Lichenicola cladoniae: one gene and its partner. The main gene of each other region encodes a partner of the protein of the gene in region 2 in a complex. Links are inferred from orthologs where the notes say so. Each region holds a gene or a part of one and is shown on either strand. Other genes may lie near its edges. The genes, in order: secY and secA.

What was found.
Region 1: the proteins of secA (region 2) and secY are in contact, whole or in part, in a crystal structure (PDB 3DIN), measured with the Thermotoga maritima proteins. The link is inferred for Lichenicola cladoniae from one-to-one orthologs. Residues at the interface, in WP_004082002.1 of Thermotoga maritima: Glu261, Ala262, Arg263, Lys300, Ala301, Arg302, Thr303, Ile304, Ile305, Leu323, Tyr324, Asp325, Pro326, Val329, Ser330, Tyr333, Ile336, Lys340, Phe345, Val349, Glu363, Phe364, Tyr374, Ser375, Gly376, Gly377, Glu393, Ile395, Thr482, Ser483; in WP_004081795.1 of Thermotoga maritima: Glu108, Gly109, Glu110, Glu111, Ala236, Glu237, Arg238, Arg239, Ile240, Thr241, Ile242, Gln243, Tyr244, Ala245, Arg246, Arg247, Val248, Thr249, Gly250, Arg251, Arg252, Val253, Tyr254, Gly256, Ala257, Ser258, Thr259, Tyr260, Leu261, Pro262.

Annotation. Positions count from the first base shown.
Region 1 is NZ_CP053708.1:1,156,696-1,159,846, reverse strand. Bases 316-3,151 are described here. They hold secY (preprotein translocase subunit SecY), read right to left. Parts: upstream 2,492-3,151; coding sequence 1,139-2,491; downstream 316-1,138. Other genes in these bases: rpmD (50S ribosomal protein L30), read right to left, coding at 3,125-3,151; rplO (50S ribosomal protein L15), read right to left, coding at 2,638-3,123; HN018_RS05305 (adenylate kinase), read right to left, coding at 483-1,142. Also shown: rpsM (30S ribosomal protein S13), read right to left, coding at 1-227. UniProt on the Escherichia coli protein: The central subunit of the protein translocation channel SecYEG. Consists of two halves formed by TMs 1-5 and 6-10.
Region 2 is NZ_CP053708.1:1,769,910-1,773,573, reverse strand. What follows is about bases 180-3,528. They hold secA (preprotein translocase subunit SecA), read right to left. Parts: upstream 3,152-3,528; coding sequence 380-3,151; downstream 180-379. Other genes in these bases: HN018_RS08140 (peptidylprolyl isomerase), read left to right, coding at 3,390-3,528; HN018_RS08150 (YebC/PmpR family DNA-binding transcriptional regulator), read right to left, coding at 180-350. In the rest of the region: more of HN018_RS08150, read right to left, coding at 1-179; more of HN018_RS08140, read left to right, coding at 3,529-3,664. UniProt on the Escherichia coli protein: Required for protein export, interacts with the SecYEG preprotein conducting channel.

The DNA of each region.
Region 1 (3,151 bases), 610 kb from region 2 along the record:
ATCGACAGTTCACGACGAAGGTCACCCTCGACGCGGTAGTCACGATCGATCAGTTCGCGAATGTGGAGGATCTCGTCATCGGACAGCTCGTTGACCCGGCGCTCGGCAGGAATCGCCAGCTGGGTGCAGATCTGCTTCGCCTTGGTCGGACCAATCCCGAAGATATAGGTCAGGCCGATAACCACACGCTTTGTGGTCGGGATATTCACGCCGGCAATACGCGCCACGCCAGTCACTCCTCGTCCGCCCGGCAACCTGCCCGGCCTGATACCCCGGCTGCCGCCAGGCATGAAATTCATCCCGCACCCGGGAGAAGTCTTCGTCTCACGAGCGAAACCGCGAACGGTCTGCTCCCGGATGATCGGATTTTGCCAAGCTCCAGGGCATCCGAAATGGACGTCCGCGGAACGCTTGGCTGAGGGCGCGCACTATAGCGTCGGCACACCCTGAGTCAACGAAACTGGATCAACTTTGCGTGATGATCACCTTTTATGCGTCTTTGCAAGAGCTGCATCGATTGCGGCACTGACGGTGTCGATGTTGGCCATGCCATCGATCGTGTGTACCAGGCCCTGAGCCGCGTAATGCGGCAGGATCGGCGCCGTCTGGTCCCGGTAGGCATCCAGCCTGGCCGCCACCGTCTCGCGCTTGTCGTCGTCACGTCGTGTGAACTCGTGGCTGCCACAGACATCACAGGTGTTCTCGACGCGAGGACGCTTGAAGCTGTCGTGATAGCCGGCGCCGCATTTTGCGCAGGTGTACCGGCCGGCGATTCGCTCGGTCAGTTCCGCCTCGTCCACCTGCAGTGACAGTACGGCATCGAGCTTCAGCCCGAGTCGCGCCAGCAACAGGTCCAGCGCTTCCGCCTGCACCGTCGTACGGGGGAACCCATCCAGGATGAACCCCCTGGCACAATCCGGTCGAACGATCCTGGCGCCGAGCATGGCAATCAGGATCTCGTCGGACACAAGGTTGCCTGAATCCATGACAGCCTTGGCTTGGCGCCCGATCTCGGTACCGCCCTGGACTTCGGCCCGGAGCATGTCGCCGGTCGATATCTGGATGATACCGTGCAGGGTCTCCAGGCGCTTTGCCTGGGTCCCCTTGCCCGCACCTGGCGGGCCGAGAAAGATCAGGTTCACCGAATTCTCGTCCGTCCGCGAGACTTGCGGATCAGGCCTTCATACTGGTGCGCCAGCAGGTGGGACTGGATCTGCGTCACGGTATCCATGGTGACCGAGACGATGATGATCAGGCTGGTGCCGCCGAAGTAGAACGGCACGTTGTAGCGGCTGATCAGGATTTGCGGCAGCAGGCACACCACCACCAGGTAGAGCGCGCCGATCGTGGTCAGCCTGACCAGGATGCGGTCGAGATAGTCGGACGTGTTCGCGCCGGGCCGGATCCCCGGAATGAAGCCACCCTGCTTGCGCAGATTGTCGGCGGTCTCGACCGGATTGAACGCCACGGCCGCATAGAAGAATGAGAAGAACAGGATCATCGCCGCATAGAACAGCATGTAGAGCGGCTGTCCCTGCCCGAGTTCCTGGGCCAGGAAGCTGAGCCAGTGCGGCATGTTGGCGTTGCCGGACGCGAAGCCGGAGATCGTGACCGGGATCAGGAGCACCGAACTCGCGAAGATCGGCGGGATGACGCCGGCGGTGTTCACCTTGAGCGGCATGTGGCTCGATTCGCCACCCGACATCCGGTTTCCGACCTGGCGCTTGGGATACTGGATCACCACCCGTCGCTGGGCGCTCTCCATGAACACGATGAACGCGATCACCGCCGCGGCCAGCACCAGGAACAACACGACGAACACCGGCGACAATCCACCGGTGTAGCCAAGCTGGAACAGGGTCGCGAGCGCATGCGGCAGGTTGGCGACGATACCGGCGAAGATGATCAGCGAGATTCCGTTGCCGACGCCGCGCGACGTGATCTGCTCGCCGAGCCACATCAGGAACATCGTGCCCCCGACCAGCGTCACCACGCAGGAAAAACGGAAGAACATCCCCGGATCGATGACCGCCGACGTGCCGCCGACGCCGTGCATGTTCTCCAGCCCGACCGATATGCCGTAGGCCTGGAACAGTGCGATCAGCACGGTCAGGTAGCGGGTATACTGGTTGAGCTTCTTGCGCCCGGACTCACCCTCCTTCTTGATCGCCTCGAGGGTGGGGATCGCGGACGACATCAGCTGCACGATGATGGACGCGCTGATGTACGGCATGATGTTCAGCGCAAACACGGTCATTCGACCGAGTGCGCCACCCGAGAACATGTCGAACATGCCCAGGATGCCGCCCTGGTTCTGCGACAGCAGCTGACCCATGACCCGTGCATCCACACCCGGAACGGGAATGTAGGTGCCGAGGCGATAGACGATCAGCGCGCCAAGGGTAAACCAGATGCGTTTCTTGAGCTCAGTCGCCTTCGAGAAGGTGCTGAGGTTCATATTGGCTGCAAGCTGCTCGGCCGCGGAGGCCATGCGCGCGTCCCTTTCACAAGAACAGCGCCGCTGCGGGGATTCCGCGGGGGCGCTGTCTGTTTAGCTCGGATGTCGGTTGAAGCAACCTGAAACAGAGAGATCCGGAAGGCCGGGAGGAGACATGCCCCGACCCGGCCCTAAGGCCTTCATGCTTCCGGCTTGACCTTCTTGACGACGGTGGTCTTGACCGACCCGCCGGCTTTCTCGACCGCCGCGATGGCAGACACCGAGGCGCCGGACAGCTCGAACGTCACCGCACGCGTCAGCTCGCCGCTGGCCAGCAACCGGATACCGGCATACTTGCCGCTTCCGATCAGGCCGGCCTTGTGCAGGCTCTCCTCGGTGACGGTCTCGCCGGCGGCAAGCTTGCCGTCCACGAAAGCCTGCTCGATCGTGTCGAGGTTGATCGGCGCATACACCTTGCGGAAGATGTTCTTGAAGCCGCGCTTCGGCAGACGCCGATAGATCGGGAGCTGACCGCCCTCGAATCCATTTAGCGAGACGCCTTCACGTGCCTTCTGACCTTTGACACCTCGGCCGGAGGTCTTGCCCTTGCCGGAGCCGATGCCGCGTCCAAGCCGCTTCTTGCGGTAGTGCGCGCCGTCGTTGTCGCGGAGTTGGTTCAGTTCCATGTCAATCCCCCACCTTAACCAGGTGGTG
Region 2 (3,664 bases):
AACGCCGTGCGTACGTCGGACGCGGTACGATTGCGATTATCGGTGAGCGTCTCGACGATCACCGCGACTCCCGCCGGTCCGTAGCCCTCGTAGCGGACCTCGACATAGTCGTCGCCACCGCCGGACCCGGCTGCCTTCTTGATCGCCCGCTCGACGGTGTCCTTGGGCATGTTCACCTTCTGCGCGGCCGAGATCGCGGCACGCAGACGCGAGTTCGTGCTCGGGTCCGGCAGGCCGGAGCGCGCCGCGACGGTGATCTCCCGGATGGCACGGGCGAACGACCGCGCCCGGCGCGCGTCCTGCGCGCCCTTGCGGTGCATGATGTTCTTGAACTGGGAATGACCCGCCATGGTGCTTCTCTAATCAGCCGCGGCGCGAATCAGGCGACGCGGCCGTGGCAATGCTTGTACTTGTTGCCCGACCCGCACGGGCAGGACGCGTTTCGCGGTGTATCCACCCAGGTCGCGGGATCGGCGGTGAGGTGCGGATGCGACGGGGCCAGCCGGACGGATTCCGGCGGCGGCTCCATCGTTTCCTGGAGGCTGGCACTGCCCATCCCGCTATCGGAGAACATGGCAGGACCCGGATGCATCGCCTCGATCGCACCGGGCGGCTCCGGATGCACGGCGACCAGCCCGTCGAGCGTCTGGCCCGGGAACGGATCGTCGGCCGGCGGCATCACCTCGACGCGGGACAGCATCGCCGTCACCCGCTCGCGTAGTTCGTCGAGCATGACGTTGAACAGCGAGAACGCCTCGTTCTTGTACTCGTTGAGCGGGTCCTTCTGGCCGTACGCGCGCAGGCTGATGCCCTGGCGAAGCTGGTCCAGCAGCAGCAGATGCTCCTTCCAGACCGTGTCCAGGGTGCTCAGCAGCAGCTGCTTCTCGATGTAGCGCATCACCGCCGGGCCGAAATTGGCGGCTTTTGCAGCCGCCGCCTGTGCCGCCGCCTGCTCGACCCGCTGCATCACCTCCTCGAGGCCGATGCCGTCCTCCTTCGCCCAGGCCTCGATCGGCAGGTCGAGCGACAGGACGCGCTTCAGGTCCTCGGCGAGCTCGGCACTCGACCACTGCTCGGCGAACGCCTTTTCTGGAATGCGGGCCCGCACCATCTGGTCGGCCAGCTCGTTGCGCATGGTGGTGACGATGTCGGAGACATCCTCGGACGACATGAACTCCTTGCGCTGCGCATAGACTTCCTTGCGCTGGCTGTTGTTCACGTCGTCGTATTTCAGCAGGTTCTTGCGGGTGTCGAAGTTGCGCGCCTCGACCTTCTTCTGTGCCTTCTCCAGCGCCCGGTTGATCCAGGGATGGATGATCGCCTCGCCGGCCTTGAGGCCCATCTTCTGCAGCATGCCGGCCATACGGTCGGAGCCGAAGATGCGCATCAGATCGTCCTGCAGCGACAGGAAGAACCGCGACGCGCCCGGATCGCCCTGGCGTCCCGAACGTCCACGCAGCTGGTTGTCGATGCGGCGGCTCTCGTGTCGCTCGGTGCCGATCACGAACAGTCCGCCGGCTTCCTTGACCACGCCATGGAAGCCGGCGACCTGCTCGCGCAACGCCATCTCCCGTGCCGTGAGCTCGGGTTCCTCGAGATCGTGCAGCTCCTGGCGCACACGCATCTCGACGTTGCCGCCGAGTTTGATGTCGGTGCCGCGCCCGGCCATGTTGGTCGCGATGGTGATCGCGCCGGGCGCGCCGGCCTGCGCGATGATCGTCGCCTCCATCTCGTGGAAGCGCGCGTTCAGCACGTTGTGCGGAATCCTGCGTTCATGCAGCAGCGCGGAAAGCTGCTCGCTCTTTTCGATCGAGGTGGTGCCGACCAGGATCGGCTGGCCGGTTTTCGTGACTTCCTCGATCAGCGTGGTGACCGAATTGAACTTGTCGGTCTCGCTGAGATAGACCTCGTCGTCGCCGTCGAGCCGGATCACCGGCACGTTGGTCGGGATCTCGACCACGTCGAGCTTGTAGATTTCGTTGAACTCGTCGGCCTCGGTCATCGCCGTGCCGGTCATGCCGGACAGCTTCGGATAGAGGCGGAAATAATTCTGGAAGGTGATCGAGGCGAGCGTCTGGTTCTCCTGCTGGATCTCCTGGTGCTCCTTCGCCTCCAGCGCCTGGTGCAGCCCGTCGCCGTAGCGCCTGCCCTCCATCATGCGGCCGGTGAACTCGTCGATGATCACCACCTTGCCGGCACGCACGATGTAGTCGACGTCCCGCGAGAACAGCGTGTGCGCCCGCAGCGACTGCTGCACGTGATGCACCACCGAGATGTTGGACACGTCGTACAGCCCGCCCTCGGTGACGATGCCGGCCTGGCGCAGCATCTCCTCGATGGTCTCGGTGCCGTGCTCGGTCAGGATGACGCTGCGGAACTTCTCGTCCTTGTCGAAGGTGGCCGGGTCCTTGGCCAGTTCGGCGACCAGCAGGTCCACGCTGCGATAGAGGTCGGAGCTGTCCTCGGCCGGACCGGAGATGATCAGAGGGGTCCGCGCCTCGTCGATCAGGATGGAATCCACCTCGTCGACGATGGCGTAGTTGAACGGCCGCTGCACCATGTCCTGCAGCCGGTACTTCATGTTGTCGCGCAGGTAGTCGAAGCCGAACTCGTTGTTGGTGCCGTAGGTGACGTCGGCGGCGTAGGCGGCCCGGCGTTCCTCGTCGGGCACGTTCGGCACGATCACCCCGGTCGACAGGCCGAGGAAGGCGTAGAGCTGCCCCATCTCCTCGGAATCGCGCCGCGCCAGGTAGTCGTTGACGGTCACCACGTGCACGCCCTTGCCGGCGAGTGCGTTCAGATACACCGGCAGGGTGCCGACCAGGGTCTTGCCCTCGCCGGTGCGCATCTCGGCGATGCGGCCGGAATGCAGCACCATGCCGCCGACCAGCTGCACATCGAAATGGCGCATGCCCAGCACGCGGCGGGAGGCCTCGCGCACCACCGCGAACGCCTCGGGCAGCAGTTCGTCGAGGCTGGTGCCGCCGGCGATGCGGGTGCGGAACTCCTGGGTCTTGCCGGCCAGGGCCTGATCGTCGAGCGCCTGGATCGCCGGCTCCAGCACGTTGATCTCCGGCACCCGGCGCTGGTGCGCCTTGAGCGAGCGATCGTTGGCTGAGCCGAACAGGGTGCGGGCGAGACTTGCGAACATGAAGGCCTTCCGAATGGCGCTCTGCGTCCACCGGATATGGCCATGCCCCCGGATACGACCAAGGCTCGGCACGCTGGTGGTGGTTCGGCCCCGCGTGAGCCGGCATCGCGCCGGTCCGGGATAGGACCGCCGCCGCCACCGGTCAATGCACGTCCGAACATGCCTCGAACTCGCTTGCTTGTGAGGACCTCCGGCTTTTGGCATTGTCGGGCCTCGGATCATTCGAGGTTTTCGTCCAATGCGGCTTTCCCGCCCGGTTGCTGCCATCACGGCAGCGACCCTGCTTGCTTCTGCCTCCGCCCTTTCGCCGCTCTCGGCCTATGCGGCCCCTCACAAGAAGGAGGCTGCCACCACGCCGGCTGCCGCAGCCCCTGCTTCCGGCGACGCCAAGCCCGCCAACCCGATCGTGGCCTCGGTGAACGGTGACCCGATCCACCTCGATCGTGTCCGCGCCACCGCGCAGACGCTGCCCGACGAGATGCGCGGGATGCCGCCGCAGATGCTGTTCCCGAT